DNA from 3 places in the Pseudomonas reactans genome. Region 3 is predicted to be linked to each of the others. Evidence: riboswitches for the same ligand, from Rfam matches in the RefSeq annotation. Region 3 holds a riboswitch; each other region holds the start of a gene.
What was found. A riboswitch is a leader RNA that binds a small molecule or an ion and turns the genes downstream of it on or off. The one in region 3 is predicted to bind cobalamin.
Positions count from the first base shown of each region.

Region 1: linked by a shared signal. The riboswitch ahead of HX793_RS27780 (CbtB domain-containing protein) and the one ahead of cobO (cob(I)yrinic acid a,c-diamide adenosyltransferase) in region 3 are both predicted to bind cobalamin.
Region 2: linked by a shared signal. The riboswitch ahead of HX793_RS14620 (TonB-dependent receptor plug domain-containing protein) and the one ahead of cobO (cob(I)yrinic acid a,c-diamide adenosyltransferase) in region 3 are both predicted to bind cobalamin.

Region 1 is NZ_JACAQP010000041.1:142-4,477, forward strand. It holds gene nfuA (Fe-S biogenesis protein NfuA) at 65-649, shown strand; gene cobM (precorrin-4 C(11)-methyltransferase) at 715-1,461, opposite strand; gene HX793_RS27770 (cobalamin biosynthesis protein) at 1,531-1,923, opposite strand; gene HX793_RS27775 (CbtA family protein) at 1,920-2,624, opposite strand; gene HX793_RS27780 (CbtB domain-containing protein) at 2,636-2,824, opposite strand; cobalamin riboswitch at 2,921-3,128, opposite strand; gene HX793_RS27785 (hypothetical protein) at 3,206-3,883, opposite strand; cobalamin riboswitch at 4,149-4,336, shown strand, end outside.
Region 2 is NZ_JACAQP010000011.1:139,573-143,908, forward strand. It holds gene HX793_RS14610 (PP2C family protein-serine/threonine phosphatase) at 1-755, shown strand, start outside; gene HX793_RS14615 (carboxymuconolactone decarboxylase family protein) at 761-1,156, opposite strand; cobalamin riboswitch at 1,271-1,475, shown strand; gene HX793_RS14620 (TonB-dependent receptor plug domain-containing protein) at 1,567-3,495, shown strand; gene HX793_RS14625 ((2Fe-2S) ferredoxin domain-containing protein) at 3,495-3,854, shown strand; gene HX793_RS14630 (ABC transporter substrate-binding protein) at 3,851-4,336, shown strand, end outside.
Region 3 is NZ_JACAQP010000015.1:59,705-64,040, forward strand. It holds gene bluB (5,6-dimethylbenzimidazole synthase) at 1-493, opposite strand, end outside; gene HX793_RS18180 (cobyrinic acid a,c-diamide synthase CobB) at 490-1,821, opposite strand; gene cobO (cob(I)yrinic acid a,c-diamide adenosyltransferase) at 1,818-2,429, opposite strand; cobalamin riboswitch at 2,510-2,760, opposite strand; gene HX793_RS18190 (C40 family peptidase) at 2,858-3,394, opposite strand; gene HX793_RS18195 (C40 family peptidase) at 3,539-4,168, opposite strand.

The sequences.
Region 1 (4,336 bases), on a different contig from region 3:
ACTAGGACTTTGTACCTACGTAATATTTTGGCGTAAACTGCCGGCAAGCCTGTGAGGAGTTTCCATGACTGCCATAACCATTACCGACGCCGCCCACGATTACCTGGCTGACCTGCTGTCCAAGCAGAACACCCCAGGTATCGGCATCCGCGTCTTTATCACCCAGCCCGGCACCCAATACGCCGAGACTTGCATTGCCTACTGCAAGCCTGGTGAAGAGAAACCTGAAGACACCGCCCTGGGGCTGAAAAGCTTCACCGCCTACATCGATGCCTTCAGCGAAGCCTTCCTCGACGACGCCGTGGTCGACTACGCCACCGACCGCATGGGCGGCCAGTTGACCATCAAGGCGCCAAACGCCAAGGTGCCCAACGTCAACGCCGACAGCCCGGTGAACGAGCGCATCAACTACTACCTGCAGACCGAAATCAACCCAGGCCTGGCCAGCCACGGCGGCCAGGTCAGCCTGATCGACGTGGTCGATGATGGCATTGCGGTGTTGAAGTTCGGCGGCGGTTGCCAAGGCTGCGGCCAGGCGGACGTGACCCTACGCGAAGGCATCGAGCGCACCCTGCTGGAGCGCATTCCAGAGCTCAAGGGTGTACGTGACGTGACCGACCACACGCAGAAAGAAAACGCCTACTACTGAGTAAGGCGTTCACTGCGAACAAAAAAAACGGCGCCCCGTGAGCGCCGTTTTTTTATGCCCGGGTTTCAGGGGCGGTAAAGATGGGCATGGCCCGCGCGATACAGCGACGATTCGCTGAAGCTGTCACTGGCCAACACTCGGCCCACCACAATCAATGCAGTGCGCCGAAAGCCCTTGGCCGCCACTTTCTCGGCAATATCACTCAAGGTGCCCATCGCCCAATCCTGATCCGGCCAGGTCGCCCGGTGCACCACAGCAATCGGGCAGTCCGCGCCGTAGTGCGGCAGCAGTTCAGCGACGATCTTTTCCAAGTGATTGACCCCCAGGTGAATCGCCATGGTGGTGCCATGCCGGGCCAGGCTGTCGAAATCCTCGCCGGCGGGCATGCTGGTTTTATCGGCGTAGCGGGTCAGGATCACGCTCTGGGCGATGTCTGGCAGGGTCAGCTCGGTTTCCAGCAAGGCTGCGCAGGCGGCCACGGCGGTGACGCCGGGAATGATCTGGAAGGGGATGCCCAACTCCCGCAGGTGGCGGATCTGTTCGCCGATGGCGCCATACAAGCTTGGATCGCCAGAATGGACGCGCGCCACATCCTGGCCTTTCGCGTGAGCTGTCCTGATCAGATCGATGATCTGCTCCAGGTGCAATTCGGCGCTGTTGACTAGCGTTTCTGCCGAATGACCTTCCAAAACTGCCGTGGGGACCAATGAGCCTGCATAGATGATCACCGGGCAGCTGCGGATCAGCCGTTGGCCTTTGACGGTGATCAGTTCCGGGTCGCCGGGACCTGCGCCGATGAAGTAGACGGTCATGGTGGTTCCTGTCGAAAAGCGGGCGAGCATGAATGTTGCTCATGATCGGGGAGGGCGATTATCGGGATTTTAGTCGGCGCAAGCCAATGCAAAAGTGGCCTGGGCGGTTTTTTTGCGGGTAATCAGCAGGCGCGGAGGGCTGCCTGTGAGGCGTTCGGCAAGGGCCAGCGCGGCGCTTTCGGCGATGCCATAGCAGCCGGTATGGGCAAAAGCGATATCGGATTTATGGCTCAGGCGGTGTTCAAATACCGCCAATTGTTCAGCGCTGAAACACTGCAATGGCAGGTTCAGCGTCTGCGCCAGTGCCAGTAATCCCGGTTCATTCTGTTTGTGATCGATACTGGCCAGCGCAGCAATCCAGTGGCGTTCAATACCGCCCTCGGCGAGGGCGGCATCAAACAGCGCCAGCAAGGTCTGAACATCACAGCCCCGCTGGCATCCCAGGCCGACCACCAGGGTCATGCCGAGTATTGGTCGTCACGGTTGCGGCGGAACAGCCACGCGCTGATCAGGCCCAGGGCCAGCCAGAAGGCGACATTGGTCAACTGCGAAGCGATCTTGAACTGTGCCTCCAAAGCCTCCGGGGCCAGCATCGAATGCACTTCCGGTTGCGGCGCGCCGATCACGTGCGGTACGGCGAGGATCGCCACGCCCAGCACTTTCAGCAGCCAGTTGCGACCAAACACGATCAAGGCGATGCCGGCAGCGGTAGACGCTGCGGTGCCTATCCACCAGGTCTGACGCAGCGCCAGGTCGGCGGCAGCAGTGCCCGGCAGCTCAGGCGGCAGGCCCATCGTCGGTGCCAGTACGAAGGTTGCGTAACCGGCCAAGCCCCACAGCAGGCCTTGGGCGGTGCGGGTTGGCGCGCGCAGCGTGTAGAGACCGGCCAGCATCAGCGCAAAACCGACGGCGACCACCAGGTTACCGCCCGTGGTGGACAACACGCGCTGCCAGCCGTCCTCCGGCTCCCAGGCTTCGGCGTCATGGGTGTGGGCGGCAGCACCTTCGGCGTGCTCGTGGGCCATTTCGGTGGCGGCCGGGGCTTTTTCAAAGGTTTCCGCCTGCAGAATCAGCGGGGCGACCCAAAAGCTTTGCAGCAGAGTCAGCAGCAGGGCGGCCAACAGGCCGGTGAAACCTGCGGTTTGCGCGATACGCTTGATCATGTCGGCAGGTCTCAGTGGCACGGGAACGCGGCGCTGTGGCGGGTGTCGTGGGCAGCGTTGTGTACGGCCTCGATGTGCGAGAAACCGGCGAAATACACCAGGCACGCGCCGAGGATCGACGCGCCGATGGCGGCGGTCAGGCGTTGACTCAGGGTGGAGGTGCTGCTGGCGGAGTGCGAGGTGCTGCTGATGATCGACATGGCGCGTCCCTTTCAGGTGTCAGGGTGAAACGAGCGCATGAAAACCCCGCGAGCCGGGCACGCAGGGTTTGAACAGCGCCCGCCCACCGCGGGTTTGTTATCTGAATTTTTCGGGCCGGTCTCCGGGCTTGCGAGGGGGCTCTTGGAGGAGCCCTGAAAGCATCGCCTTCCCATGCAATTGCACAGTGGCTGTGACACTTCGCTCGCTTACCGTTGCGGGGGCAGCACCGGACTGGTCATATCGCTATGACGCACCGGTTTCCCGTTTCACCCTGTGAAGGGCACCCGAAACAAGACGTGTAGGAAAACATGGACGAGTAATGCGCGTCAAATACATGAGGTCAATGAGTCAAGTATTGTATGCCTCGTCCTTCCAGGAGGTCAGACAGTTTTACTCCTGAATGGGTAATTAACCCGCTTGGAACTGTTTTTAATCATATAGTCGAGGTTGGTGACGTCATAGCGTTCATCATCCTTGCCTGCGAACCCGAGGAAGCCGACACCAATATCCAATTGCTTAAGAAGTTCTGGACGTGCGAGTAACTCTCGGGCAACTTTTTTTGCCAGTTCGGGAATGTCACTGTCTTCGGCTTTTCTCAGTTCGTTGTAGTTGACATAACCATTACCTGTGGTGTCGTAAGTGGTATGAAAATCCTTGGCTAACTGTATCAGCTTGCGGTCACTCACCTGTGAAATCTCTCCCGCTTCTACGGCAACTGAGTCCAAATTAATTTGTCCGTCTTCGATGCCACCAGGGGGCTGGAGGTCGAGGTGTTTATAAAGATCAGGGCGTGCCAGAAACTCCTTCATCGTCTCTATTTGTTCTTGGGTAGCAGGTTCGCCGTTCTCTTGTGTGCCTTTTGCCATTCGATCGGCAGTATGGAGCGTGAAAAATTCGTTTCCCCAGGGATCAAGTGCAGGGGCCAATTCCAGTATTTTTTTCGTCAACGCTTGATCACTCAACGACTCAAGAGGGCGCGAGGTTGAAGTCAGGGAGGTTTCATTCAGTTGTGCGGGCTGCGGGGTGGCGTCGGTGCGCGTAGAGGCGATAGTAGACATGAGTTGATCTCAGTTGTGGTGTCTTAAATAGTCGTACGTCTAGGAGAAATCACGTTCATGGCTTCTTAACTAGACAGAATGTTTGTGTTGCCCTCCCTAGGTGGCGCAAGTCGTTTAATTGTTCCATGAACAGGGTTGATAAGTTTTTGCAAAGTAATACGTCATGTATTCGCGTCAATATGATCAGGCCTGCAATGTCGGCAGGCAGTGCGCTTGTTGATTCTTCCATAAAGCCCACTGACATTGACCATCCTGTCTGCACTGCGTAGCCTTGCACCCTCGAGGTTCTTCAGCCCCAGGCCGAAGCTAAGAAGGGAACGCGGTCCAAGCCGCGGCTGCCCCCGCAACTGTAAAGGGTTCAGCTGACTGCCACGCCACTGCCGAAAGGCGGGAAGGCGCAGCCAGCGCCGGTCGCAAGACCCGCAAGCCCCAAGCCAGGAGACCTGCCTCGCA
Region 2 (4,336 bases), on a different contig from region 3:
GGGCCAGCGATGTCGGCACGGTACGCCAGAGCAACGAAGATAACTTTCTGGTGGAGCCCAGCCTCAGGTTGTTTGCCGTGGCTGACGGCATGGGCGGCCATGAAGCCGGCGCCCTGGCGAGTGCCGAAGCCTTGATTGGTTTGCGCCAGGCGCTCAACGCCGACCGTGTCGACCCACTGAACGACGACAGCGACCCGGACGCCACCTGGTCGGACCCGGACATGCAAGCTGCCAGCCGCCTGCACAACGCCATCGACCAGGTGAACCAGTGCGTCTACCAGCAAAACGTGGCACGGCAGATGAGCGAAGGCAGCGGCATGGGCACCACCCTCACGGGAGCATGGCGCCCGCATGCCGATGGGCCACTGTTGCTGTTCCACGTAGGCGACAGTCGTTTGTACCGCTACCGCGACGGTGAGTTGAGCCTGCTGACCCGCGACCAGACCTGGTATCAACAAGCCCTTGAGGCCGGCAAAGTCGACCGCTTGCCGGCACGCAACCTGCTGTTGCAAGCGATCGGCCCGGGACCACGGGTAGAACCGCAAGTACGCGTGCAACCCGTGCTGCCCAACGACCTGCTGATGTTGTGCAGTGACGGCCTGCACGGTTGCGTCCCGCACCAGGAAATGGCCCAGGTGCTGGCCGCTGCGGGCCGCGACACGCTGGACACAGCCTGCCAACAGCTGATCCACCTCACCCGCGAATACGCAGGGCGCGACAATGTCACCGTGCTGCTCGCCTGGTTCGACGGCTGAATCGTCTATGGCAGCTTGAACGCCTCGTCCACCGGCACGCGGTAGCCGGTGGCCAGGCGGTTGGTTTCGTTGGCCATGCCGACCACCGCCTGCAACTCGCCGAACATCTCGTCGGTCATCCCCGCCTTGCGCGCCGCCGCCGTGTGGGACGCAATGCAGTACGGGCAATTATTGGTCACGCTGACAGCCACATAGAGCAGCTCCTTGGTCAGTGGGTCCAATGCCCCCGGTGCCATGATTTCCTTGAGACTTTCCCAGGTTCGACGCAGGGTCGGCGGATGGGCGGCCAGGCATTTCCAGAAGTTGTTGACCTGATCGACCTGGCGTGTGCGCATGATGTCGTCATAGACCGCCCGCACTTCGGGGCTGGCATCGGCGTATTCGGTGAGGTGTTGAGTCATGGGATGTCCAACGCGGATGGAGAGTGTTCTGGAATACCGCGCCGCCGCCATTGCTGGCAAGTGAAGCCTGAGAATCCTGGATGACGGAGTTGACGAACGGTCATGCGAATGTTCAGATGCCGGCCTGTTTCAGGTGCCCCCTGCCGCCGTGCTTGGGGTGAAACGGGAAACCGGTACGCTCTTTTGAGCCAGTCCGGTGCTGCCCCCGCAACGGTATTCGCGTGACCCCTTCGACACACCACTGTGGCCTGCGCGCCATGGGAAGGTGAAGGGCTCCATACGCGAGAGCCCGGAGACCGGCCTGGAATTTCTGTTAGGCAAACTCCTGCGGTGGGCGGGCATGGGCCGGTATCGGCGTGTGCGCGATGCCTTCTCCTGCGTGCTTCTGCGAAGATACTTTCGAGAAGACTATGATTCGACGTTCCCTGATCCCTTTGTTCGGCTCGCTGTTCAGCCCCCTGTTGCTGGCCGACGACAATACCCTGGTGCTCAACCAGCAGATTGTCTCCGCTCCTTCCGTGGAATCCACCACCGTCGCCGCCATGGCCCAGTACGGCAGCAAAGTGGAGATCGTCACCCGCGAACAGATCGAACGCGCCGGCCCCGCCGCCGACGTGACGCGGGTGATGCAGATGTTCATCCCCGGCCTCTACGTGGCGCCGAAAAACGGCCCGTTCGACTACGGCACTTATTCCCTGCTGGGCGGGCGCAACGATGACACGTTGATCCTGCTCGACGGCGTGCGCCTGAACAACCGCCTGTATGGCGGCCTGTACCTCGATACGCTGCCGGCCAACGCTATCGAGCGCATCGAAGTGCTCAAGGGCGGCCAGAGCCTGTTGTTCGGCACCCAGGCGGTGTCGGGGGTCATCAACATCGTCACGCGCAGCCCGCAGACACGCGAGGCGTCCGGTGAAGTCAACCTGGGAGTCGATACCTTCGGCGGCACCACCGGCGATGCACGGGTCGAGAAGATCTTCGCCAACGGCTGGGGCGACCTCGGCCTGCTGGCGTATGTCAGCCGCAACGCCTCCGAGGGCTACCAGCCGTTTCGCAACAGCGACTACAGCGGCCGCGTCAGCGACAAAAAGCGCTCGTACGAAGTGACCACCTTCGGCACCAAGGCCATCCAGTCGTTTGGCGACGACTCGCGCCTGGAACTGTTCTACCAATATGCCGATGCCAACCTTGATTTCGCGCGGCCGGTGAACAACTACAAGACCACCAACGACCGCGTGCAACAGATCGCCACGGCCACTTTCGAACAGGCGATCAACGAGCGCCTGAGTTATTTCATCAAGGGCCATATCAACGACTGGGACACACGCTACACGCGGATCGATAACACCGCGAATGGCGGCCGTAATGTGCGCAATCACAATGACTACTGGGGCTTTACCGATTGGGGCGTACAAGCCGAGGGCAAGGCCGAGTTGCCAGGCGGCCATGTGCTGGTGGTAGGCAGCGACAACCAGTGGTTCAAGGGCCAGGACGATGTACTGGTGATCGACGACAACAAGGCCCAGGCCCACGCGCTTTATACGCAACTGCGACCGCAGATCGACGCATTGCCCAACTGGCACCCCAGCGTGGGCGTGCGGCATGAAGCCATGAGCGGCGGTGACAGTGCCACTGTCGGCATGCTCACCTCGCTCTACGATCTCAACGACCACTGGGCCCTGCGCGGCCAATACGGTACGGCCTACAAACTGCCCAACGCCGAGCAGTTGTTCGTCAACGAGCCAGGCGACGAAATCGGCAACCGCAATCTCAAGCCGGAGAAAAGCCGCAACGCCGAACTGGGGATCGACTACAAGGGGCTACTGGGCGAAGGTGACTTCAGCGCCAGCGTCACGCTGTTCAAACGCAAGATCACCGACCTGATCACGCTCGACGATGTGCAGTGGGTCAACGGCCAGGGCCAGATCCAGATGCGCGGCTTCGAGGCCGACGCCAAGCTCGCGCTCAACGACCAGTGGAGCCTGCAAGCCGACATGACGCGCAACCTCACCGAATCGCGCACGGGGGTTACCATCAACGATATCCCGAGCTTCTTTGCCCGTTCACGTATCGGTTTCGAATCGGAAAACCGCTTATGGGGCGCAGGTACTGCGATCCGCTATATCCGCGACATCACCAGCTCAAAAAATGTCGAATACGGCCACTACTCCGTGGTGGACGCCGATGCCTATCGCTACCTCGACAACGCCCACCAGCACCGCCTGAGCCTGCTGGTGGAAAACCTGTTCGACCGCGACTACGTCACCAGCCGCGCCAGCAACGTCGACAACCTCGGCCGCCCATTCACATCGGAGGTGCGTTACACGTATCGCTTCTGATGACTGAGATCACCAAAATCGACGGGGTGGACTTCCATCCCGACTGGTCCCGCATACCGGACCACGCCCGCCATGTATTCCTGTGCACCGGCCCACGCTGTACGCAGCGCGGCGCCTTGCAACTGTGGAAAACCCTGCGCCGCCGACTGCTGGAACATGAGCACATCGAAGTGTCCGGAGGCGTGCTGCTGACACGCACCCATTGCCAATTTCCATGCAATCTCGGGCCGGTGCTCACGGTGTATCCCGAGCGTTGTTGGTATGGCGTGCGCAACAAGGCCGAAGTGCTGCGCCTGGTGGATGTGCACCTGGTGGGCGGCGATGTGGTGCAAGACCTGTTGATCAAGGATGCCCCATGAAACACCCATGGTTTTGGCTGGCCGCCCTGCTCTGCGGCACACCCGTGCTGGCAGACACCTATCGCAACTGCGCCCAGGACTGGAGCGTGCCCCCGTCACCGCCGTCGCGCATCGTGGCGCTCAACCAGCACGCCGCCGATTTGCTGCTGGCGCTGGATGCCGGGCCTTCGCTGGTGGGTGTGGCTTACCTGGACGACAACGGCATTGCACACCGGCACGGCGAGTACTTCGACGTACCGGTCATCGCGGCGAAATACCCGTCCAGTGAAGTGCTGTATGCACAGCATCCGGACCTGGTGGTGGGCGGCTTTGCCAGTGCGTTCGGTAATGGGGTCACGTCGCGCACCGGTCTGGCAAACAACGGGGTGGCGTCGTACCTGCTGGAGTCCGCCTGCGCGGGTCACTCCCTGGATTACTTTGGGCATATCCGTCAGGACTTGTTTACCCTCGGCGCCCTGCTGCACAAAACCCGGCGCGCTCAA
Region 3 (4,336 bases):
GATCGGCCAGGGCGTGGGGTTCGAACAGCGAGACCCAGCCCATGCCCAGCCCTTCGACACGAGCCGCGAGCCACAGATTCTGGATAGCACAGGACAATGACGCCATGTCCATTTCCGGCAAGGTGCGCCGGCCGAAAATATGCCGCTCGCGATCATCCATCAACGCCGCCACCAGCACTTCGGCGCAGTCGTGAATGCCTTCGACCTTGAGCTTCATGAACTCGTCGGAACGCTCGCCCAAGGCTTCGGCGGTGCGTACGCGTTCTTCTTCCACCAACTGTTGAATCTGCCCACGCAGCTGGCGGTCGCTGATGCGGATAAAACGCCAGGGCTGCATCAGGCCGACGCTGGGTGCCTGGTGCGCGGCCTGGAGCAGGCGGTGGAGCAATTCGGGGGCGACAGTGCCGCCGCTGAAGTGGCGCATGTCGCGGCGTTCGGCGATGGCGCGGTAGACGGCCTGACGGTCGGCCTCGGGAAAGGCGTTGTCGGTCATGGCCTCATCGCCGGCAAGCCGGCTCCTACAAGATCGGGCGCGAACAATGCGGCCACCGCCTGGGGATTCGAGGGGAAATAGAAGTGTACGTAGGACGCCGTCATCCGCCCCTGCCGATAAACCGCCTCGGCACCGCGCCCGCCATTCGGGCTCAGGCCACGGGCAATCGGCTGCCATTCGGTGGTGGTCAGCGAGTGGTGATAGGTATGGCCGCGCAGTGTGCCTTCGGGCAATTCGACATTTTGCAGCGCCAAGGCCGCGAGCTTCTTCTGCATTACCGCATCGCCTTGCAGCAAGCCGACCAGTTCGGCACGAGTGCCGTCGACATCGGTCAGCGAGTCCAGCAGGTAGAGCATGCCGCCGCATTCAGCGAGCAGCGGTTTGCCGGCGGCATGATGAGCGCGGATGGCGTCAAGCATCGGGGTATTTTCCGACAGCGCCTGGTGGTGCAGTTCCGGGTAACCACCGGGCAGGTAGAGGCTGTCGGCGTCCGGTAATTGGCGATCGTGGATCGGCGAGAAAAACTTCAGCTCAGCGCCCATTGCCCGCAACAGGTCAAGGCTGGCGCCGTAGGTGAACGCGAAGGCTTCGTCACGGGCCACGGCGATGCGCACGCCGTTGAGCAGTGGCTTGGCTTCGATCACTTCCGGTGCAGCAAAGGTCACTGGCGGCGGCAAGGCGACTTCACAACTGCTGCCCAGCGCTTGAGCGGCGGCATCCAGGCGTACATCGAGGTCATTCAGTTCGCTCGCCTGCACCAAACCCAGGTGACGGCTAGGCAGCTCGATACCGGTCTCGCGAGACAACGCGCCGTACCAGCGCAGGCCTTCGGTGAGGCTGCCCTCAAGCAATTGCGCATGGCGCAGGGTGCCGACGCGGTTGGCCAGCACGCCGGCGAACGGCAAGTCTGGCTGATAACGCGCCAGACCCAGGGCCAACGCGCCGAAGGTCTGGGCCATGGCGGTGCCGTCAATCACGCCCAAGACGGGCACGCCGAAGTGTCGCGCCAGGTCGGCGCTGGATGGCGTGCCGTCGAACAGGCCCATCACGCCTTCGATCAGGATCAGGTCCGCCTCCCCCGCCGCTTCCCACAGCAACCGGCGACTTTCCTGCTCACCCACCATCCACATGTCCAATTGATACACCGGCGCACCGCTGGCGCGCTCGTGGATCATCGGGTCGAGGAAATCCGGGCCGCATTTGAACACGCGCACCTTGCGCCCCAGGTTGCGATGTAAACGGGCCAGTGCGGCGGTGACGGTGGTTTTGCCCTGGCCGGACGCCGGTGCGGCGATCAAGACGGCCGGGCAATGACGGGGCTGATTCAAAGTTCGACGCCCTTCTGTGCCTTGATACCGGCCTGGAACGCGTGCTTGAGCATGCCCATTTCGGTGACGGTATCGCCCATTTCGATCAGTTCAGGCTTGGCGCCACGGCCGGTGACCACCACGTGTTGCATCGGCGGGCGGGCTTGCAGGTCGCTGAGCACTTGGTCCAGGTCGAGGTAGCCGTGCTTGAGGGCGATGTTCAGCTCATCCAGTACGACCAGGCCGATGGACGGGTCCTGCAGCAGCTCACGGGAAACCGCCCAGGCGGCTTCGGCGGCGGCGATGTCGCGCTGGCGGTCCTGGGTTTCCCAGGTGAAGCCTTCGCCCATGACATGAAAGCGCACTTGCTCGGGGAAACGGCGGAAGAACAACTCTTCACCGGTACTGTTACGCCCCTTGATGAACTGCACCACACCGCACTGCATGCCGTGACCCATGGCCCGGGCCAACATGCCAAACGCAGAGCTGCTCTTGCCTTTGCCGTTGCCGGTCAGCACCAGCAGCAGGCCGCACTCGTTCGGGGAATTGGCGATGCGTTCATCGATCACGGCTTTTTTGCGCAGCATGCGCGCCAGGTGGCGTTCGTCGCGGTCGGGGGAATCGGTCATGGCAGCTCTCCGTTGGGGCTGGACAAAAACGGCGGGCAGGAAAAAGAAAAAAACAGACAGCCAAGCATCGCCCACCGTGATGCTGTTGGATGTTGCAGGCCGGTCTCCGGGCTCATGAGTGGCGCGCGCTTTATAGACGCGCAGACCGACGCTGCGCCTTCCCATATCGCGAGCGATACAGTGGCAAAAGGCAGCGTCTTGACTCATTTACCGTTGCGGGGGCAGCGCCGGAATCGCGGCGGCACTGTGTACAAGTGCGCTCACTCACCGGCTTCCCTGTTTCACTCCGTCGACCCATGGGTCACAGAGCACCTGGAACAAGCGGCGAAGGGTAGTAGGTTGGGGGGCGAGCTGCAAGCTTCAAGCAGATAGCTGCAGGCAGGCATCACCCCCCTTGCAGCTTGAAGCTTGAAACTTGCCGCTGCTTCTTACGGATTCCGCGCCAGATTCCCCGGCAATACGCGCTTGGCGCTCAGGTAGGCATTCTGCCAATACGCCTTGGACAAGGTGTCCAACTTCACTGTACCGCCGGTTTGCGGTGCATGCACAAAGCGGCCTTCGCCGACGTAGATCCCCGCGTGGCTGACCTGTGAACCGCCGCCCGTGGCGAAGAACAGCAAGTCGCCGGTCTGCAGGTTCTGCTCGCTGACATCCTGCGCGCGCATCACGATCAGCTCACGGGTGGTACGCGGCAGGGAAATGCCAGCAGCGTCGCGGAAGACAAAACCGATCAGGCCACTGCAATCAAACCCGGAGTCCGGTGTGTTGCCGCCCCAACGATAAGGCGTGCCGACCAGGCCCAGCGCGCGGAAGAGTACATCTTCAGCCGCAGGCGAGAAATTCTGGGTGGAATAGTTGAACACCGGCTTGGGCTTAACCACTACAGGCGCGGGCGGTGGACGACTTGCGCAGGCGCTGAGCAGCGCGACGCAAAGAAGAAGGATCAGGCGGGCCGAGGTCGACATGGGCAGAACAATCCTGGTCTGGATGCGGCTTTCGCTGCCGAACGCTGAAAACCAGAACGCGCAAGCAAAGCTCGCGCGAACGGATTACAACAATGTCCAGGGATTCTAGCGCTTACACGTCAAACTTCAAGTATCACTTTAAGTTTACTTGCTAGCGGTAACCGTCGTCGGGGCCATGGCGAGTGCGCGCTTGGCTTCGATGAAGGTTTTGCTCCAGTAACTGTCACCCAGGTTATCGACCCGAACACCGCCACTGCGACGACTGCTGGAGTGGATAAACTGGTTATCGCCCAGGTAGATACCGGCATGGCTTACACGGCCGCGGCCCGCTGTACTGAAGAAAAGCAGATCACCGGGCTTGAGGTTGTTGCGCGCGACCAACGGTGCATCCACGTTGATCATTTCGCGGGTGGAGCGAGGCAGGTTCATACCCGCTTCTTCGCGAAACAGGTAGCCGATGAAGCCGCTGCAGTCGAAACCGGCTTCAGAGGTGCCGCCGAAACGGTAACGGGTACCGATCAGGGACATGCCGCGTTCGAGAATGCTGTCGGCCAGAACAGGAAGCTGGTAAGGCTTGCTACCGGAGAAATTGGCCAGTTCTTTTTCCGTTGCCAGCTCTTCTTCATAAACAGAAGCAGACTGTGCAGCAACGAATTTTGCCTGATTTTGAACCTGTGGTTTTTGCTGTTCTGCCACCTGTTGAGGGTGGGAGGCGCAACCAAACAACAGGGTAACGAGTGCGAGAGGCACGAGGGGTGCGAAGCGATTTAGCATGGGCACGACCGTGGCTGATATGTAAAGAAGACGAGACTATGCCCTCTATCACATCGATTTGCAAATTCAATCGTGATCTATGTGACTTCTTGTTTGGACTATGACATCTAAGCCCTTAACACCCTATATCTGCCTTTTGCGTAGCCAAACCGGCTCAAACGCAGGTTT